4 regions of the Thalassospira sp. CH_XMU1448-2 genome follow, and region 2 is predicted to be linked to each of the others. Evidence: riboswitches for the same ligand, from Rfam matches in the RefSeq annotation. Region 2 holds a riboswitch; each other region holds the start of a gene.

The links. Region 2 has a riboswitch for cobalamin ahead of cobT (nicotinate-nucleotide--dimethylbenzimidazole phosphoribosyltransferase). Riboswitches for the same ligand answer to the same signal wherever they lie in the genome.
Positions count from the first base shown of each region.
Region 1: another riboswitch for cobalamin. It lies ahead of cobU (bifunctional adenosylcobinamide kinase/adenosylcobinamide-phosphate guanylyltransferase); the one in region 2 lies ahead of cobT (nicotinate-nucleotide--dimethylbenzimidazole phosphoribosyltransferase).
Region 3: another riboswitch for cobalamin. It lies ahead of WA318_RS10225 (DUF4198 domain-containing protein); the one in region 2 lies ahead of cobT (nicotinate-nucleotide--dimethylbenzimidazole phosphoribosyltransferase).
Region 4: another riboswitch for cobalamin. It lies ahead of WA318_RS14935 (ABC transporter substrate-binding protein); the one in region 2 lies ahead of cobT (nicotinate-nucleotide--dimethylbenzimidazole phosphoribosyltransferase).

Region 1 is NZ_JAYMEA010000001.1:236,893-241,994, reverse strand. Features, by position in the region: gene cobS (adenosylcobinamide-GDP ribazoletransferase) at 47-868, shown strand; gene WA318_RS01100 (histidine phosphatase family protein) at 929-1,540, shown strand; gene WA318_RS01095 (hypothetical protein) at 1,655-2,329, opposite strand; cobalamin riboswitch at 2,573-2,762, shown strand; gene cobU (bifunctional adenosylcobinamide kinase/adenosylcobinamide-phosphate guanylyltransferase) at 2,819-3,346, shown strand; gene cobW (cobalamin biosynthesis protein CobW) at 3,381-4,421, shown strand; gene cobN (cobaltochelatase subunit CobN) at 4,515-5,102, shown strand, end outside.
Region 2 is NZ_JAYMEA010000007.1:243,474-248,575, forward strand. Features, by position in the region: gene WA318_RS20245 (c-type cytochrome) at 1-194, opposite strand, end outside; gene WA318_RS20250 (RrF2 family transcriptional regulator) at 550-999, shown strand; gene WA318_RS20255 (methyl-accepting chemotaxis protein) at 1,164-2,249, shown strand; gene cobT (nicotinate-nucleotide--dimethylbenzimidazole phosphoribosyltransferase) at 2,320-3,393, opposite strand; cobalamin riboswitch at 3,482-3,615, opposite strand; gene WA318_RS20265 (imelysin family protein) at 3,938-4,993, shown strand; gene WA318_RS20270 (hypothetical protein) at 5,063-5,102, shown strand, end outside.
Region 3 is NZ_JAYMEA010000002.1:623,284-628,385, forward strand. Features, by position in the region: gene WA318_RS10215 (glycosyl transferase family protein) at 1-632, shown strand, start outside; gene WA318_RS10220 (DUF924 family protein) at 700-1,242, opposite strand; cobalamin riboswitch at 1,394-1,586, shown strand; gene WA318_RS10225 (DUF4198 domain-containing protein) at 1,754-2,551, shown strand; gene cbiM (cobalt transporter CbiM) at 2,570-3,244, shown strand; gene WA318_RS10235 (cobalt ABC transporter permease) at 3,237-3,854, shown strand; gene cbiQ (cobalt ECF transporter T component CbiQ) at 3,851-4,648, shown strand; gene WA318_RS10245 (energy-coupling factor ABC transporter ATP-binding protein) at 4,632-5,102, shown strand, end outside.
Region 4 is NZ_JAYMEA010000003.1:521,887-526,988, reverse strand. Features, by position in the region: gene WA318_RS14950 (SDR family oxidoreductase) at 1-278, opposite strand, end outside; gene WA318_RS14945 (AraC family transcriptional regulator) at 449-1,366, shown strand; gene WA318_RS14940 (glucan biosynthesis protein) at 1,412-3,013, opposite strand; cobalamin riboswitch at 3,185-3,388, shown strand; gene WA318_RS14935 (ABC transporter substrate-binding protein) at 3,616-4,641, shown strand; gene WA318_RS14930 (FecCD family ABC transporter permease) at 4,682-5,102, shown strand, end outside.

The DNA.
Region 1 (5,102 bases), on a different contig from region 2:
TCGGAATTTGACGGTGCCCGAAGATCATAACCAAAACGAAACAAATATGCAAAGCACAGATCGACCGGATGCGAAGTCAAAGGAATTTGGCCGCGAAACCATCGCAGATACATCTGTTTTGACCGACTTCTGGCGGGCCATGGCTTTGCTGAGCCGGGTGCCGGTTTACCATATTGATGACTTTCGTCCTGTCATGATTGCACGATCAGTCTGGTGCTGGCCGCTTGTTGGTCTGGTGCTGGCCGGATTTGCTTTGCTTCCTGCCATGCTGGCCCATTACCTGACCGGAAATGCGGTCATATTTGCAATCTTTGCAGTTGCGTCCATGGTGCTATTGACCGGGGCCATGCATGAAGACGGTCTTGCCGATTGCGCAGACGGTTTTGGCGGTGGTGTCGATCAGGCCCGCAAACTGGAAATCATGCGCGACAGTACGGTTGGTACTTATGGCGTGGTTGCCTTGATACTTGGTCTGGCATTGCGTCTGACCCTGATTATGGCGGCTGCGGATATGGGCCAGGGGGCGGTTATTTTCCTGGTTGTCGCGGTAATTTCACGTGCCGCCATACCGGTTATGATGCGTATCCTGCCCCCGGCGCGCGATAATGGTCTGGGCAAGGGGGCCGGACGGCCCGACGGGCTGCCGATCCTGATCGGATTTGCGATTGCGGCTGCGATTGTTCTCGTCCTTTCCGGCATTGTTGCAACGCTTGCGGTTAGTTGCGGCGTTGCCCTTGCCATTTGTCTGGTCCGGCTGGTTGCCAAATGGCAGATTGGCGGGCAAACAGGCGACGTTTTGGGTGCAACGCAAATCTGTGCAGAGCTGTTTGCCGGTATCGGATTTATCGCAGCGATGACCATGGCATGATGGTAAGATGACAGCGTTTGCGATCCTTCATCGCCAAAGCCCGATTGGTCTGAGGAATATATGATCAAAGCTGAAACAACGCGCTGGTGGCTGGTGCGACATGCCCCGGTCGAGAACCCGGAACGTCTGGTTTACGGCCGCAGCGACATGCCCGCTGATTTGTCTGATGAAAAGAAATTACGTGCAGTCGCCCGCCATTTACCGCGCGATGCGGTCTGGGTCACAAGTCATCTTTCCCGGACTCTTGATACCGCGCTCAAGCTTCAGGAAGTTATTGACGAAGACGTTGTGCCAACGCGCGAAAGCGGCTTTTCCGAACAGCATTTCGGCGCGTGGGAACTGCAGCACTGGAATGATCTTCCCAAAGGTGAAACCACGCAGTTCTGGACCGATTTCGCCCGTCAGCAACCACCCAATGGCGAAAGCTTCGCCGATGTGGTCGACCGGGTTGGTCCGATTTTCAATCGTTTGAACCGATACTGGGCCGGGCGCGATATCGTTGCGGTCATTCATGGCGGAACGATCCGGGCGATCATGGCCAATGCCCTTGGCTTGTCGCTTGAGGCGGCCCTGTCATTTCATATTGATACGCTGAGCCTGACCAAGCTTGAATATATTGACGGGGTTGATCAGCCCGGCTGGCGGATCACCGGTGTTAATCAAACTTACTAAAACCGGAAACTGCGGTGTCACCATCTCGGCCCTGCAGAACCAGAAATGGCATCTATCCCGTTTGAGATGATGCCGTTTCTGGTTCTGGCCGGATCGATTTCCGGATGGTCGCGTTCAGGCCGATTGTAGTTCTGCTTTTGGGGAAAGATCGTCAAAAGCCTGTTCGGCCAGATATCGATCGAGTAGATCTGCCGAAATGTCATACTTTTCGCAGATCGCGGTCACGTCCTGAAGATAGGCCTCATAATAGGGCATCGGACGGCTGCGCGACTTGTTGCGCAAATTGGCAACATTCGGAAAATCTTCGGACAATGCCGTATTTTCAATCACCTGAATAACATTGTCGTCGATAATGGCTGCTGGCATGCCGCAATAGGTCTTGCCGCAGGCCGAGAGCATCTTGCTTGCGGTCGGAACCGAAATGCCCGGCTGGGCCAGCAATTCGTTCAGTTCCTCTTCGCCGAAATCGGAAATCGACATCAGGGTAATCAATGTCGGAAGGTCGCGGACAAGCAGCGACAATGCATTCACACGGATGCCTCGGGAATGGGACCAGATAATGGTTCCAATCACGCCCTTGGAGGCATCAAGCGCAAAGATGTTGCGAACATCACGTCGCGAAAGCGTGATCTCTGAATCCGTCGCATATTCGTGCAAGAAGGTCTGAAACGCGCGATTTTCAGAGTTCAAACGTTCAAGCAAGCCAAGCCACATATCCTTTCGGGACGATGTAACCCAGCTTGGCGTGTTCGGTTTTCGGATTTTCGATAGTTGTGCAGAAACTGCCATCTGATTATGAAAAATTCCAGTTAACCCCAAGATTCAGTTGCCACATTTTTTCTGTGGCACACCGGGTTATGATGGTTTTTGTCCCGGCGATCCCACTGGAAGGTGATTTTGTCTCACTCTAATTCCAGCGTGATAATATTATGTTCTCTTAAAGGAGGGCTCCCCTCAAGAAGACAATTCTTACAAATACTGACCTTTCGATTAGGGTGCTTCGCCAATTGGAGAATGCCCTTTGGGTTCGGAACCAAACCTGTTAGGTTCGGCGCACCGTTCGGTGATGGGAAATCGGTGCGATGCCGATGCTGCCCCCGCAACTGTATCGGGTTGGGTGATCCAGATGGACGCAAGGTCGTTCATCAGCCACCGGGAAACCGGGAAGGCGGATTGCTTTCATGCCCGCAGCCAGGAAACCAGCCGAAGGTGTCACCAGTCAAGAACCGGTGGCGACGCAATCGGGCCTCGGTGGGAGGCCATGGCGAGGAACAGACAATGACCCAAAATGACCCGCTTGGCGGGATGCACCTGATCCTTGGCGGTGCACGATCGGGTAAAAGTCGGTTTGCCGAAAACATCATCAATCATGCCGGTGGCGGGATTTATGTCGCGACGGGTCGGGCATGGGATGATGAAATGGCCAACCGCATCGACCTTCACAAACAGTCGCGCGGCGATCTTTGGCAAACGATTGAGGAACCCCTTGATCTTTGTGGCACGCTTGCAACCTGCAACCGAACGGGCGCAAAGCCGGTTCTGGTTGATTGCCTGACCTTGTGGCTGACCAATCTGATGCTTGAAGATCGTGACATTGATGCGGAATTTGATCAGCTTTGCGAACTGATCCCGACATTGAAGATTCCGGTTTTGCTGGTATCAAACGAAGTCGGTTTCGGCATTGTTCCGGAAAATGCAATGGCGCGGACCTTTCGTGACCATGCCGGACGGCTGCATCAACGCATCGCTGAACTGGTTGATCGGGTGACACTGGTGGTCGCAGGCATCCCGATGCAGGTCAAATAACAAGTTAATATATTGATTTTTAAGGATTTATAAGATGGCGCAATTGGGAAAAATCCCGGCAACGGTTATCACCGGTTTTCTGGGTGCGGGCAAGACAACCATGATCCGCAACATGCTGGAAAATGCCAATGGCAAACGTATCGCCCTGATCATCAATGAATTTGGCGATCTTGGTGTTGATCGTGGCATCATCAATGGCTGCGGCATCGAAGGTTGTGCCGAGGATGATGTCGTTGAACTGGCAAACGGGTGCATCTGCTGCACGGTCGCAGATGATTTCCTGCCGACCATTCGCGGGCTGATTGATCGCGAAACACCGCCTGATCACATCGTGATTGAAACATCTGGTCTGGCTTTGCCGAAACCGCTGGTCAAGGCGTTTAACTGGCCGGAAGTCCGGTCGCGTGTGACCGTGGACGGGGTGGTTGCGGTTCTTGATGGCGCGGCCCTGCGCGACGGTCTGTTTGCCCATGACCATCATGCGGTTCAGGCACAGCGCGAGGCTGATGAAAATCTTGACCATGAAAGCCCGCTTGAAGAACTGTTTGAAGAACAGCTTCATTGCGCGGATATGGTGGTTTTGAACAAAACCGATCTTCTGACCGACGAAGAACGCGCCAAGGTCGAAGCCGACATTCGGGCAGAGCTGAAAAGACCGTCGGTCAAGATCATCGCAACCGAACATTCTCGCGTTGAAAACGCCATTCTGCTGGGGCTTGGTGCCGCTGCCGAAGATGACCTTGATAGCCGCCCAAGCCATCACGACGATGGTCATGAGCATGATCACGATGACTTTGAAAGCTTTGTGGTGTCGCTTGATGCGGTCAATGATCCGGCTGCCCTGGAAAAGCGCCTGGTCGATGTTGTCCGCCAGTTTGATGTTCTGCGCATCAAGGGTTTCCTTGATATCCCCGGCAAGCCGATGCGCCATGTGGTTCAGGGTGTTGGCGAACGTTTCCAGCGTTACTTTGATCGCCCGTGGGCAGAAACGGAAAACCGCCGCTCCGAGCTGGTGGTGATCGGTCTGCATGGACTGGATCGCGCCGCCATCGAGACCGCGATCAAGGCGGCCTGAGGCCGTCTTTCCAAAGACAGATCAATCTGACCGATACCGGGTGTTTTGCATCCGGTATCGGTGCCTTTGACGACGTAAAAGACGGAATTTCAAATGCATCTTTTGGCAGCTCAGCCCGGAATGGTTACCGATGGCAGCGAGGCGGTGGACCTTGGTCAGGAACCAGGGGATGTCGTGATCCTGTCTGCTGCCGAGTCCGAGCTTGCCTGTCTTGCCGGGGCGCAGGCGCGCTTGATCGATGCCTTTGGTGATGACGTTCCATCCTTGCGTCTGGCCAGCCTTTTGCAGCTTGGCCACAATATGTCGGTCGATCTGTATGTCGATGATGTATTAAGCGATGCCAAATTCATCATTGTGCGCATTCTGGGCGGGCGCGGTTACTGGGAATATGGCGTCGAGCAACTGGTTGCCATGGCGCGCGCCAGGGACATTCCATTGGTTTTGCTGCCGGGTGATGATCAACCCGATGCCGAACTGCTTTCGCTTTCGACGCTCAGAGGCAGTGAATATCAGCATATCTGGCGCTATCTGATTGAAGGTGGCCCGCAAAATTCCGAGAATTTACTTCGTCTTATATATGAAAAGTTAAATGTAAATGTGAGCTGGAACTGGTCCCCAGCCGCCCCTTTGGTCAAGGCGGGTGGCTATTGGCCGGGAAAATCCCACGCAAATCTTGATGAA
Region 2 (5,102 bases):
CAGTTGATGCAGGAATTGCGTTCCCAGATATGCTTGCCCGCTACAACAGATTCTGTCAGCTGATCCGAATTACTGGACTCGTTGACGATATAGTTGTGGCTATGCAAGGTCAGTCCAAGAAAGATGACCAGGAAGAAGATCGTTCCGCCGTAAAAGATGTTTCGGGCGGCAGATTTTGTCAGACGTTCCGACATTTGAACGAATCCTCACTCCGATTGACAGTTCCAAGCCGCTCTGTCCCCAAAACGGCATTCTCGCATCATTTGCCAAGCCTGCATTTCGCTCCTTGATTGCCGTCAAACGAAAAATTCCCGCCATTTGGCGGGGGCATGTGCCGGAACAGCTAATGGAGCAGAATTGCCGGTTTCAGGTGAATGTGACCAAACAGGGTGTCGAACGGTTTGATCGCCAGTCCTTTGTGATCGTACCTTGCACGACGGGGACACCATTTTATCGCGTTGAATTTCGCAGCATTGGGCTGGCTGGCCGAGAAAAGAAGTGTAGAATATACATGTTTAAATCTGCGTCTGAACACGGATCGAGCTCGCCATGCGCCTGACCCACTTCACCGACTACACCCTGCGGGTACTGATCTATCTTGGCTTGCATCAGGATCGTCTGGTCACGATTGATGAAATCGCCAATGCCTATGAGATTTCGCGCAATCACCTGATGAAGATCGTTCACCATCAGGCCCGCACAGGGGTGATTGAAACCGTTCGGGGCAAGGGCGGCGGCATGAGACTCGGTCGCGTCCCTTCGGAAATTGGCATTGGCAAGATTGTTCGGGATACAGAACAGGACATGGCGCTTGTCGCCTGCTTTGACCCCGCACATCACGGTGAATGCCGGATCGAAAGTGCCTGTTTCCTGCGACATGCCTTGATGGAAGCAAGCAATGCCTTCTATCGAACTCTCGACAGTTACAGTCTGGCGGACCTTTTAAAGCCACAAGCCCAATTATCCTCGTTGTTTTCTCAATCCTCGCCGTCAGTGTGAGACACTGACCACCTCAAGCGGAACACGGCTTCCCGTCGTATAAGTGCGTTCCTGCAAATTTAAACAGGCTGCCATGCCTTAACATGTATTCACATTACATCTTTAAACATGTATTTTATTTACATGTTTAAAGATGTCGGAACATGTACCGAAGGAAACCAGCTATGTTCGAATCACTTTCCGCCCAGAACAATATGGCCTCCCTTTCCCGCGAAAACGAAATGGAAGCTCTCCGTGCGCGTGTCGCCGAGCTTGAACAAGAACAGAAGATCACCCGATCCATTTTCGGAAATCTGGCTGCCTTTGGAGACTCCCTGATTACCGTGCGCGAGTCTTTTTCCGACCTGTCCGCCTTGCTGGTTGAAACCAGTCGCGCCAATCAAGATGCCCGACATCAATCCGGTGAAAGCCAGACCGGCCTGAAAAACATGTCATCGCACATCACAGAAATCAGCAAGCACATCCGTGCGGCCTCTGCACAAATCAGCACGCTAAATGACAATGCCGGACAAATCGGCTCTATTCTTTCGATGGTTGATGATGTGTCGCGTCAAACCAAACTCCTGGCATTCAATGCAAGCATCGAAGCCGCACGTGCCGGAGAAGCCGGAAAGGGCTTTGCGATTGTCGCGACCGAAGTCCGTGGATTGGCCAATCGCGCAACCGAAGCAACTTTGGAAATCGGCAAGCTGGTTCGTAAGATCCAGTCACAAGCCGATAGTGCCGATCGTGACATGAAAACCAATGCGGGCTCTGCTTCTGATCTGGAATCAGATGCCAATACACTTCTGACAAGAACCCAGCATATCCTTGATATTTCGACCGAAGGACAGTCCGCAATGTCGATGGCTGCCATTCTTAGTGAAATAGAACTAGCCAACCTTGAAGAACTTGAACTCAAGCTTGCAGTCTATCGGGTTTTCATGGGGTTATCGGATGCAACCGAAGCAGACTTTCCGCCGGAAACCGACTGCCGATTGGGGCAGTGGTATTACGATGGCAGTGGCCACGGTCTTTTTGCCGATATGGTTGATTTCAAGGCGCTTGAAATCCCGCATCGCCAAGTCCACGACAATGCCCGCAAAGCCGTGAACTTTTATCGTCAGGGGCAACTTGATCTTGCCCTTCAGTCCTTGCAAGCCATGGAGCATAACAACCTTGATGTCATGCAACGCTTGCGCAACATGATCCGAAAGGACCGGGCGGCCCAAACAGCCCGGTCAAGCACATCTTTAACGGACGCGGCGTAACGCCTTTACATATTTTCAGGCCAACATCCTCCGGCGATATTTCGGACCAGAGGATGTCGGCCTGATACCTTTAAGCCTGCTTCTCACATGGCGTATCGCGAGTGATCCCGATGTCTCCGAAGCTTGCCATATTATTGTGACACTGTGCCGCAGCCCGGACAATCAACCCGGCAAGCACGGCTCCGGTGCCCTCGCCCAGACGAAGGTCAAGATCAAGCAACGGACGCTTTCTGATCCGGTCCAGCAATAACCTGTGCCCCGGCTCCGCTGATCCATGCCCGACCATGCAATGCATCAGGCTTTTGGAAGATGTTTCATGCAGTGTGGCCGCTGCCGCACTGCATATAAACCCGTCAAGCATAACCGGAATGTTTAACAGCCGGGCGGCGATAATCGCCCCGGCCATCGCAACGATTTCCCGGCCTCCGACACAGCGCAAAACGTCCAGACCATCTTTCACCGACATATCGTGGCAGGCTTTTGCCTGCTTCACGATATTGATCTTCCGCTTGTACTGATCGCGGTTGATACCTGTTCCCGATCCTACCCAGTCGCCCGGCGTACCATCCCACATGATATGGCAAATTGCCGCAGCAGATGTTGTATTCCCGATCCCCATTTCCCCCGGACACAGGAACGAGGCATCCGGGTTCACTGCCTCCATGCCGATACGAAAAGCATCAACGCATTCATCTTCGCTCATCGCTGCTTCAACGGTGAAATCACGGGTCGGACAGTCCAGATCAAGGGCTCGCACTGTCACCTCGGCCCCAAGTTCCGTACTGAACTGATTGATCGCGGCCCCGCCCTTTGCAAAGTTATCAACCATCAATGCCGTGACGGACGGTGGAAAAGCAGAAACATCATGCTGCACAATTCCATGGTTTCCTGCAAAGACACAAACTTGCGGGTAATCCATTTGCGGAACGTCACTTTGTTGCCATCGGCACAACCAGAAAACAATTTCCTCAAGTCTGCCCAGACTGCCGCGCGGCTTTGTCAGTTCAAGGTCCCTTTGCCGTGCCTTGATCACCGGCCCTTCATCGGCCATCGGCAATGACCCGAGCAACGCCCGGATATCATCAAGCGACTGGATGCCCTCTGAAATATTTGTCTTTTCGTGCTTTGCACGGGTTTCCAACATTCAACCTTCTCCTGGAAAGGCAAGATTGCGGCAGTTCTGCCATGACCTTTTCCATCGGCACACAATCTTGTTGAAACGTGTTTTACTCGTCTTCTGGCTCCCGGTCGGAACGCTCCAAACTGCCTTCCCGAATGGATTTCTCATTCAGTGACTGCCGCTCTGGCATTGTTTGCAGCATACCGGTTACAGCGGCGGGACCGCTGCGGATTTTCACCGCATTCCGTTAGCAAAACTCACTATTCCCCAAAGGCAAAAGGCCACGGCCACGGACCTTGATCCAACCCCCGTGACCTTTCGCTCAATGCGGGTAACCGATGGATTAAGACACCTGCACCAGCCCGTGAACTTGATCATCGTCAAATCGCCTGGCGCGATAAAAGCCCGGCCGGTTTGACTTGACCAGCATCAAGTTCGCCTCTTTTCGCAAATGATAATTGTTATCACAAATATTCCCGCACCGATTATTCGGCGAAACAGGCGGGCCGTATTCGCAACCCCGTCTGTTTCACCGCAACCGCCATTTTTTGATCTGAAAGGTAGGAATATGTTCAAGAAACCCGTTCTTCTGACCGCCGCACTGGCATCGTGTCTTGCAATCTCGGGCAATGCCTTTGCAACTGATGATGCGGAAATCAGGGGCCTTGAAAATGTCAAACAGTTCACTCTTGATCATAATGAACGACTGATCTCGCAGGCAACCTTGCTTGAAAATGCAGTGTCTGCCTATGCCGACATCATCGCATCACATGATGGAAACTATCCTGCTGCCTGGCAGGCCAAAGGCCCTGTTCTGGCCGGGCAGATACAAAATATCAGGACACTCTGGCTGGAAGCATCCAACCAGTATGAAACCATTGAAGGTATCGTTGCCGGGATTCCTGAAACCGCAAAATATGACCTGATTCTTGATGCTGGCAATCCCGGAACCGAAAGCGAGGATATCGCCCAATACGATCTGACGCTCCCTGACGGAACCGTGCTTTCCCGGCCGGGAAACCTTTTCCACGGCATCACGGAACCCCTGTTCTGGGGCATGGAGGAAAGCCATATCAAGCTGGTCGCAGACCTCAATGACGATGGCAAACAAGCACCGGGAGAAATGCTTTTTGATGCCAATCTCGGACTTGGTGCGGCACAGGCCCTGACGCACTGGGCCAAAAAATTGCATAGCGACATGTCGGTCTGGAAGCCGAACCGTGACGATGCCTTTACCTCGGTTGTGACAATGACACCAACAGTTGGCGACTATTTCGGTGAGTGGAAGGAATCCCAGTTCATCACCGGAGAAGTCGGTGCCTTTGTCGCGCAAAGCCGCCTTGCCGATGTTCAGGGGATCATGGGCGGGTGCAAAAAAATGTATTTCAGCGCCATCTCGCCAGTTGTTTCCGCTGATAATCCCGATCTTGATACCCGGATCAAATCAGGCTTCGAAGAACTTCTTTCGCTGGTTGAGGATACCTATGCCCGCGAAAAATCCGGTGAAAAATTCGGCATTGAAGAAGCCGATGCACTGGGCAACGAGGCCCAGGATATTGCCGACCGGATTGTCGCAATGATCCTGCAGGCCGCAGCCCAGAACAAAGTCAATATCCGCGGCTAATTTGTCCCGCAATCAATCAAGCCGGCGGACATTGAAGTCCGCCCGGCTTGACGACCAGCAAGAACAGCCATGACGACAAAAAACACAACTTTCCCGCTTTCAACTGTCC
Region 3 (5,102 bases), on a different contig from region 2:
TGGTCAATGGTGTTGGCACCGAAGCTGCGATCAAGGCCTTGAAACTGCCAATCGCGATGTCCGCAGAAGAAGCAAGATCAGATATTGCTGCCCAAGGGTTCGCATATCTGCCATTGCGGCACATGCACCCGAAATTGCAGGAACTGATCGGCTTGCGGTCGTTGCTGGGTTTGCGAAGCCCGGTCAATACATTACTGCGGTTGCTTAATCCGTTACAGGCGCGTGCGGCTTTCCTAGGTGTATTTCATCCGGCCTTTCTTGATGTGCATCGTGAAACCGGGAAGTTGCTTGAACTTCCACGGATCGGCGTGATCAAGGGCGGTGGCGGTGAGGCAGAACGTACGCCTTTCAAGCATGTCGACCTGCGCATGCTAGATAACGGTGAGCTTTGCGACGTCAGATGGCCTGCGATGCTGTCCAAAACGGAAAAAGAGCTCGACGAGCAAAGTCCGGTAACCCTGAAACATTTCCTTTCAGTCTGGCGCGGAGATGTCGAAGATTCTGGTGCCGAAGCACGGATCAAAGGGAGTGCTGCAATGGCGGCATTCCTGGCAGGCAAGGCAGATTATATCGACGAAGCCGAAAGGTTGGTTCAGGAATGGTGGGACAAACGCGATCGCAATGTCGGCTAATAGCTGACTGCTAGCTCATCACATCTGATCAAAAGAAAAGGGACGGGTTGCCGTCCCTTTTTGCATTTTAGAACGAAGAATTCGGTTCTTTGAGGAATGCCAGCTCTTCGGGGGTGGATACACGCCCGAGAATCTCGTTGCGATGCGGGTAACGGCCAAAACGGTCAATGATCCTTTTGTGTTTGATCTCGAACTCGTAGTTATGCTCAAGACCCGGTTGGGCAAACAGTTCCAGTGCGATTTCGTGGATCAGTTCAGATTCCGAATGCATATAGGGCATGTAAAGAAATGCACGCTCTTGCGCGTTGGACAGTTTCTTGTCCGTTCCATTTGCCACGGCTTCCTGTGCCAGTATCAGGGCCACGGTATCCGATGCAAAAGATTGCGGCTGGTCGCGGAACATGTTTCGCGAAAACTGGTCAAGAACAATGATCTCAGCCAGACGGCCATTTGCAGTCGCGCGCCAGGAATAGAGTTCACCTGCATGCGCCGCAGTGTGGAAGTCCGAAAACCGTTCGGAAATGTGGGCGTCAAGTGAGGTATCCTTGATAAACCACTGTTTTTGATCAAGTTCCTTGAACCAGAAGTCCAGAACAGTTTCAGGTTTCATGTCGTTTAGCCCTTAAACAGAATGCATTTCGTATGGTTATACGGTGTGTTAAGCAATTTTTGCCAGCGGCAAACAACCGGTCAAGTTATGCTATCCGAAAGATAGTGGGCCAATGGTTTGGCAAAGAGTTGACAGTTATGATCCCGACATGGATTATGCCTGTGTCTTGGGTGCTGATCCTTCGGGATTGGCTTAAAAGGGAACGTGGTGCGTTACGACAATGCCACGGCTGCCCCCGCAACTGTAAGCGGTCCGAGCATTACACATGCCACTGGTGAGAACCGGGAAGGCGTAATGCTTTTAAAACCGTGAGCCAGGAGACCTGCCTTTGACTGCCAGACACGGCTTGTCTGGTGCTGAACTGTTGGACGCCGGGGTGAGCGTCAGGTTGCAGGGAAAATGCGGTCTTGTTTAACCGGTATCTTGCTTCCAGCCATCCTATCGTTCTTTATCCTAACACTGCGTGTCGGGCAGTTGCCCGGTATGCATCGTTCGTGGAAGAGACGATTATATGTTTAAGACCGTTGGCAGGTGCGCTGTTGCAAGCGCCTGTTTTATATTGATGCCATTGGCCGCACAGGCCCATTTCCAGTTGGTATATACTCCGGAAGTCAATCAGGTCGTTGCTGGTGATGTTCCGGTAAAGCTGATCTTCTGGCATCCGTTTGAAAACGGACATGTCATGGATATGGCCAATCCGATTGAGTTCTTCGTCATTCATCGTGGTGAAAAGATCGATTTGGAATCAACGCTTTCTCCGACGACGTTTACCGGGTCTGAGAACTCGGCGGCGGCATTTGATGGCACGCTGACACTCAAACGCAGTGGCGATTACGTCATGGTGGTTGTGCCTGCGCCATATTACGAACAAAGCGAAGATATCTATATCCAGCAGATTACAAAATCCTATGTGAACCGGAATGAAATTCCGACGGACTGGATGGAAGCACAAGGGCTGAAAACGGAAATTTTGCCGCTAAACAGACCGACCAACATCGTCGCCGGGTCGACTTTTAGTGGTCGTGTTCTGAGTGACGGGCAGCCGGTTTCCGGTGTCGAGGTGGAAGTTGAATACATGGCTGCCGAACCGGATATGGCAAATGGCCGACCGAAGGAGCCAACTGCAAAACCAATGCCCGGTGGGGCTATTGTGGCGCTTACTGATGAAAACGGCTATTTCACCTTCGGTATTCCCAAAGCCGGGTTTTGGGGGTTTGCGGCACTTGGCAGTGGCCCTGATAAAGAATTCGACGGTAAAGAGCTTTCTCAGGATGCAGTCCTGTGGGTTCGTGCCTATGATGTGAAATAGGCGTGGGGACAAAAACAGATGCATATTGTGGACGGGGCACTGGCTCCTGAAGTTCTGATTGGGGGCGGGGTTCTTGCGGTTGCCGGGCTTGGTCTTGGGTTGCGCAAGCTGCCGATCGATAAAATTCCGGCAACCGGTGTGCTGTCGGCAACGTTTTTTGTGGCCTCGCTTATTCACGTCCCGGTGGGCCCCTCAAGTGTTCATCTGATCATGAGCGGCCTTGCCGGTCTTGTTCTTGGTTGGACGGCATTTCCCGCACTTTTTGTCGGGCTGTTGTTACAGGCGATTTTCTTCGGATTTGGCGGTCTTACGGTTCTTGGGGTCAATACGGTCAATATTGCCTTCCCGGCTGTGATTGCCGGATTCATGTTCCGTGGTGTCGTTGCGCGCAGCAACCCGACGGCTGCTGCTGTTTGGGGCGGCATTGCCGGGGCACTTTCTATCTCGTTGACAACGTTGTTTGTGGCGATTTCCCTGACGCTGAGCGGGGATTCGTTCATTCCGGCCGCAAAACTCGTGTTCTTTGCCCATATTCCGATCATGGCTGTTGAAGGCTTTGTTTCTGCCGCTGCCGTGTATCTGATCATGAAAGTCAAACCGGCCTTGCTGATGGCGGGTGATCAGGCCAATGAATATGCGGTGCAAAGCTCGATCATCCTTGCTGAACAGGCAAATGAGGCCAACAATGGCTAAGCTGGCCACAGGGATCATTATAGCCGGGGTTGTGTTCGGCGCGCATGGGGCTCAGGCGCATAAGGTGATCGCGTCTGTCTTTCCAAGTGGTTCGAATGTCGAAGGGGAAATCGGGTTTTCCAACGGAGATATGGCTGCCGATACGGTGGTTGAGGTGTTTGACAATCAGGGGAACAAGATTGATCAGATCATGACCGATGGGGACGGATTTTTTATCTATACGCCAAGTGAGAAGGTCGATCTGGTCTTTCGGGCGGATCTGGGCGCCGGGCACATCGCCGAGGCAGGCTTTGCCATTTCTGATTTGTCCGACCAGGCAGGGCTGACGGGCGAAGCGCAATCGCGAGCAAATGAAAAAACCAGCATAAAACAAGCTGGCCCGGATGGTTCAAGCCGTTCCGGGAATGTCGCGATAAGCCGAGAACAGGAAGAAGCCATAGCCGCCATTGTTCGTGATGAACTTCGGCCCCTTCGGCGCGAAATTACCGCCTATAAGGAGAAGAATGATCTCCAGTCGGTTCTTGGGGGTATTGGCTATATATTCGGGTTCTTCGGGATCGCATATTACATTGCTGCCAGACGGTTGAAAGCCGAAGCGTCAAAGCCATGAGTCATTTATTCGGGCATGACCAGCCGTTAAGCGCGCAAGGAGGCGGGGTTAAACCACCATCCTTTGTTGGATCGTTTGATCCACGCGTGCGTGTTGTGGCGGCTTGTCTGTTTGCTGTGATGGTGGTGTCCTTGCAACAGATCGAATTCGCCATTGGTGCCTTTGTCATCGCCATTGCCACAATGTTGCTGACCGATCTGCCACTTCGACTCACCTTGAAGCGTATGGCGGCAATGGACGGCTTCATTATTGTCATGTTGGTCATGTTGCCGTTTACTACACTTGGAACACCGATATTTTCGATGCTGGGTGCGGACGCCAGTAAGGAAGGCCTTTTACATGCTGTCCTGATCGGGATCCGGGCAAACGCGGTTGTTCTTATGATGCTTAGCCTGCTTTCGGGGCTGACGCCTGTAACCTTGGGGCATACCTTGTACCGGTTAAGGTGCCCGGCGGCACTGGTGCATCTGATGATGTTCACGGTGCGTTACATTTCGGTACTGCATGACGAGTATCACCGTCTGCGGATGGCGATGAAGCTGCGCGGGTTCAAGGCACGAAACACGTTCCATACCTATCGATCATTCGGTTACCTGTTCGGTATGTTACTTGTTCGGTCGCTTGAGCGGGCAGAACGTGTGCTTGAGGCTATGAAATGCCGGGGGTTTAGCGGACATTTCCCGATGATTGATCAGCTGGTGTTTCGCAGGCGTGATGCCATCCTTGGTGCAACCTTTTTCGTTATGATCGCAGCCCTTATCCTGATGGATCGTATTTATGTCCTTGCTTATTGAACTAAACGATATTTCCTATGGATACCGGGCAGGACATAGTGTTCTTGATCGTGTCAGCCTGTCACTTTCTGCAAATGAACGTCTGTTTATCACCGGGCCCAACGGGGCCGGGAAAAGTACCTTGCTGCGTATCCTTGTCGGGTTGATCAAGCCGCTTGGTGGAGAAATCAGCGCATTCGGACAAAAACGCGTTTCTGATGCAGATTTTCATGATCTTCGTTGCCGGGTTGGCTTCATCGTTCAGGACCCGGATGATCAACTGTTTTGCCCAACGGTTGTCGAAGATATTGCCTTCGGCCCGCTTAATCTCGGTGCAAGCAGGGAAGAAGCATTGGCGATCGTCGACGATGTTCTGGATCAGCTTCATCTCAAACATTTGCGTGAACGCATCACGCACGAACTCTCGGGTGGTGAAAAACGGCTGGTTTCTGTTGCTGCGGTGCTTGCAATGAAA
Region 4 (5,102 bases), on a different contig from region 2:
TTAAAGATCGCATCCACACGACCAAACAGGTTATGCGCATTATACACCAGTGCTTCGACGCTATCGACACTGGTGACATCAACGGATCTGGCCATCGCGGTTCCGCCAGCAGCTTCGATTTCCGTGACAATCTGATCAAGGCGTTCGGTGCGACGTGCACCAAGAACAACTTTGGCCCCGCGTGATGCCAGAAGTCGGGCGGTGGCTTCCCCGATGCCGCTGCTGGCACCCGTGATGATAACGGTTTTGTTTTCGAGATAATTGATCGGGTTCGTCATGACATGCTCCTTGTGTTTGTGTCATGGCGCTTACTGTGTCGATCAATGACCGATTGATGAATACACAGAACTCGAATTGGATTGCCTAATCCTCCAAATGCAGAAAAGTGAGCTTTGTTCGGGTTATCCGACGTGTATATTACATCCTTGGAAATTGAAGGAACCTGGTCATGGATAGCTATCAACGGCTTTGTAATCTGATTGACAAATACTGCGAGTCAGATGGTTCTGTGCGAACCGCGATCGAGCCGGTCTGGATGTTTCGATCCACGGGGCCGACCCTTAAGGTGCCGACCATCTACAGGCCGTGTTTATGTCTGATTGCCTCGGGGGCCAAGGAAGTCACGTTGGGGCAGGAAGTCTATCGCTATGAACCCGGACAACTTCTGGCAGCATCGGTGGATTTACCGCTTGTCGGGCATGTCACGCTGGCCAGTGACCATCAACCCTATCGCAGTCTTTCGCTTGATCTTGATGCCCAGATACTCAGCGAACTTGTCACCAACATGGATCTTAAAATCGGGACAGAGGGTGAAAGTGCGCGTGGACTGTTTGTGGAACAAACGACCGAAAGTCTGATTGATGCCGTCCTTCGGGTGGTCGAGCTGCTCGAACGTCCAGATGATGTTGCGGTGATGTTGCCGCTTCTGATGCGCGAGGTGCATTACCGCCTGTTGCGCACCGGAAAGGGGGCCCTGATCGCCGGGCTTGCGATTGGTGGCAGCAACATGCAGCGGATATCTGCCGTCCTTCGACGGATGAAGGATAATTTCGACAAGCCGCTCAGGATCGAAGAGCTGGCCGATTACGCCAATATGAGCCCGTCATCCTTCCACCATCATTTCAAACAGGTCACCGCGATGAGCCCGCTGCAATATCAAAAGCGGCTCCGCCTGACGACAGCACGTCAGATCATGCTGGCAGAAATGAAGGATGCGGCAAGTGCCGCCTATGAGGTCGGCTATGAAAGCGCATCACAATTCAGTCGCGAATATGCCCGGATGTTCGGGGCTCCTCCGATGCGTGATGTCATGGCGATCCTTGGCCAAAACGGGGATGCCCGAACCGGTGAAACTGTCACCTATTGATCGGGCATCCATCCGGGTTGCGAGAACACGGGATGATTGACCTCATCAGCCCTGATGCTGGTTGCCGACGGCGGGCAGGTGCTGATACATCCAGGTTTCACTGAGCGGTCCATCACCGCGTTTGAGATACATGCGCAGATCAACCGGATCGGTGCCAGCGGCCTTAAGGTCAAAGGCTGCGCGCCAGATGCGGGTATCCATGATCGGTTCGATCTTGGTGCGGGTGATTTCACCGCGTGATGTCGACACCACGATTTCGGGGAACTCGCCATAGGCAAGGGTTCCAAGAATATCGCCCTCGAACTCGACGGAAAACTTGATTTCGTCTCTTGGGCGATTGGTGCCCGGTTCACCACCACGACCCATGCGGGTCGCTGTCGCACGCGCCAGTTCCGCAACCGGGAACGGGTTATGTGCCTGCCAGTGCAGGCGGTATTTGAACGCATAGGAATTACCTGCCCTGGCCGGGCCATTGGGCACCCAGAACGCCGCGATGTTGTCGTGAATCTCGTCATCCGTCGGGATTTCGATCAGCTGCACGGCACCATCATTCCAGTCACCTTTGGGTTCGACCCACAGGCTGGGGCGACGGTGATAGCGTACGCCATCGAGATAGTTCTTCACATCGCGGTCACGCTGCATCAGGCCAAAGCCGCGCGGATTATGATCGGCAAAGGCCGATGCGCGGATCGTTTCGGGATTGTTGAGCTGTCGCCAGATACGTTCACCGCTTCCTGTCCAAAGTTCAAGACCATCGCTGTCATGGACTTCCGGGCGCCAGTCAAAGCGGAATGATTTGTTCTGTTCGGAATACCAGAACATGCTGGTCAGCGGTGCGATGCCAAGGCGTTCGATATCGCGGCGAACAAACAGATGCTTTTCCACATCCATGGTCACGCCCTGACCACGATAGAGCAGGAATTTATACGCACCCGTGATACTTGGCCCATCCAGAAGGGCATAGATCGTCACCGGGTCTTCGGCATTTTTTGCAGGTTCGATAAAGAACTGCCGGAAGTCCGGAAACTCTTCGGGCACCGAAGTTGCCGTATTCACGGCAATCCCGCGCGCAGACAGGCCATATTGTCCTTCATCACCGATTGCCCGGAAATAGGATGCGCCAAGGAATGCTGCCCAGTCCTGGGTCTTCCAGTCATCACGCGACTGGTTTTCATGCAGGCGGAAACCGGCAAAGCCGCTGTTTGGCGGTAACTGGCGGGCAATGCTGTCTTCGGGCATGTCAAAGTAATCGGGCTTATAGATAACTTCGCGTGCTGCACCGTTTTCCAAAAGATACATATGGACCGGTTTGGCGAAATACATGCCCAGATGGAAAAAGGTCACCGGATAGGTGCCCGACCCGTCGGAAAACGGCGAATGATCGCGTTTGTAGTGAAGCTTGCCATGGGTGTCATAGTCAATCCGCCCGACAATTTCCGGGTTCGGAGCCACGGGGGGCTCATATGCGGCCTGCGCCATGGATTTGGTGCGCGCAATCAGATCGGCAAACTCGAACGGTTGGGGATTGCCAAGATCAAGCCCCGGAACTTCTGCCAATGCCGTTTGATAGATCGACAGCCCCGGCAGGATCAGCCCGGCTGCCGCGATGGATTTCAAAAAGCGTCTGCGTTCCACAGAAGTCGTCATTTGCATCATGTTCCAATGGTTTCACGTGTCGGGCAAGGATACCGGACAGTGTGGAGGTAATCGGGATGAAACATGGCAAATTCAAGGTCGTGTCGACTGCTTTTTATGCATGGACCCTTGCATAAATGCCACTGGTGATTGGCCAATTTCCTTGACCGGCATTTTGGTTTAATCTAACCGTCAGATGTCGGTATCCGGATATCGGATAAAGGGAATTCGACGTGACCTGTCAAACAGGTCATTAACCGAAGCTGCCCCCGCAACTGTAGGCGGTGAGTGTTTTTCTGACCAATGCCACTGGGAACCAACCCGGGAAGGCCAGGAAAAGCATGATGACCCGCGAGCCAGGAGACCTGCCGACATGAATGCGACGGACCGGGCGGGGTGCCCCGGAGAATGTCGGCTTATGTCCCGGTCTTCGGGAGCTCGCCAAGGTTTGACCTGAGCTCTGACCCCGACATCTTCCGCCATTTCCCGACACTTTTGCCAGTCCCTTGACAGTAGAAACGTGATCGTTATGTTATAACATAACATTTGTGGTGTGCTGTGTTTGGAGCAGGGAAACCTGATCCTGGCCAGTGCATCGGTGAAAGGAAGTCGAAGTGATCAATCACTATAAACGTGCGCTGGCGGTCGGGGTGTTTGCCGCTGGTTCTATGGCATCTGCCGCAAGTGTATCTGCAACCGAATATCCGCTTCAGATCCGCAATTGCGGGACCGTACTTCAGTTTGATTCTGCACCGGACCGCGTCGTGTCCCTTGGGCAAAGCACAACAGAAATCCTTTATTCACTCGGACTTGCCGACAAGGTCAAAGGGACCGGTGTCTGGTTTGGCCCGGTTATGGATGAATTCAAGGATGTGAACGCAACCGTTCCGCGTCTGGCTGATAATGATCCGGGATTTGAAACCGTGGTTGCGCAAAAGCCGCAACTGGTTGCCACCCAGTATCAATGGCATGTCGGTCCCAAGGGGATTGTCGGAACCACCGAGCAGTTCAACGAACTTTCCATTCCGGTTTATACCGCACCGGCCGATTGCGTCGGCAAGGACAATACGGGTGGCGGCGACGGTGTCCGCCATGACGATTTTACCATGAACCTGATTTATCAGGAGATCACCGATCTTGCGCAGATCTTTGATGTCGAGGATCGCGGCGAAGCCCTGATTGCCAAACTACAGGCCCGCGAAGCCCGGTCGCTGGAACAGGTGAAGGCAAGCGGACATGATAATGTATCTGCCGTTTTCTGGTTTTCGAGTGCCGAGATCAAAAGCGATCCCTATGTGGCTGGTAAAAATGGCGCAGCGGGTTATATCGCAGGCAAACTTGGGGTCACCAACATCATCGATAGTCCGGAAGAATGGCCGACCGTTGGATGGGAAACCATTGCACGTGCCAATCCCGATATCATCGTGATCGGCAAGATGGGGCGTCGCCGTTTCCCGGCAGATGACTGGCAGGTCAAAATGGACTTCCTGAAAACCGACCCTGTCACAAGCCAGATGAAGGCGGTGAAAAACGGCAATATCGTTGTGATGGATGCCCAGTCGATGGATCCGACAATCCGCCTGATCGAGGGGATTGAAACACTGGCCGAGGCCGTCGAACGACTAAGTGCTTCGAACTGATCGCATAAGGCAAAGGCGTTCGATATGCCCGGAGAATTCAATGTTTGAAAAAACGCCAGTTCATCCGCCTGCACAAAGACGGGCGGGACGGGCATATCTTGTGCGAACCGGTGCGGTTTTTTTCGCACTGGTCTTGCTGATCGGTGTGATTGCGATTGCCGCAGCCAAGGGGGAAACGGAAATCCCCCTTGGCACGGTTCTTCACACCATTGCCAATCACATCTGGAATGCCGGTTTCGACGTTGATCCGATTGATGGGGGGATCATCTGGAATTACCGCATATCAAGGGCGCTTGTGGCCGCCGCTTGTGGTGCATCGCTGGCGTTGTCAGGTGCGGTTTTGCAGGCGCTGTTGCGCAACAGTCTGGCCGATCCCTATTTGCTGGGTATTTCGGCAGGTGCATCGACCGGTGCGGTCAGTGTTGCGATCCTTGGTTTTGGTGCGGGGATGGTATCCCTGT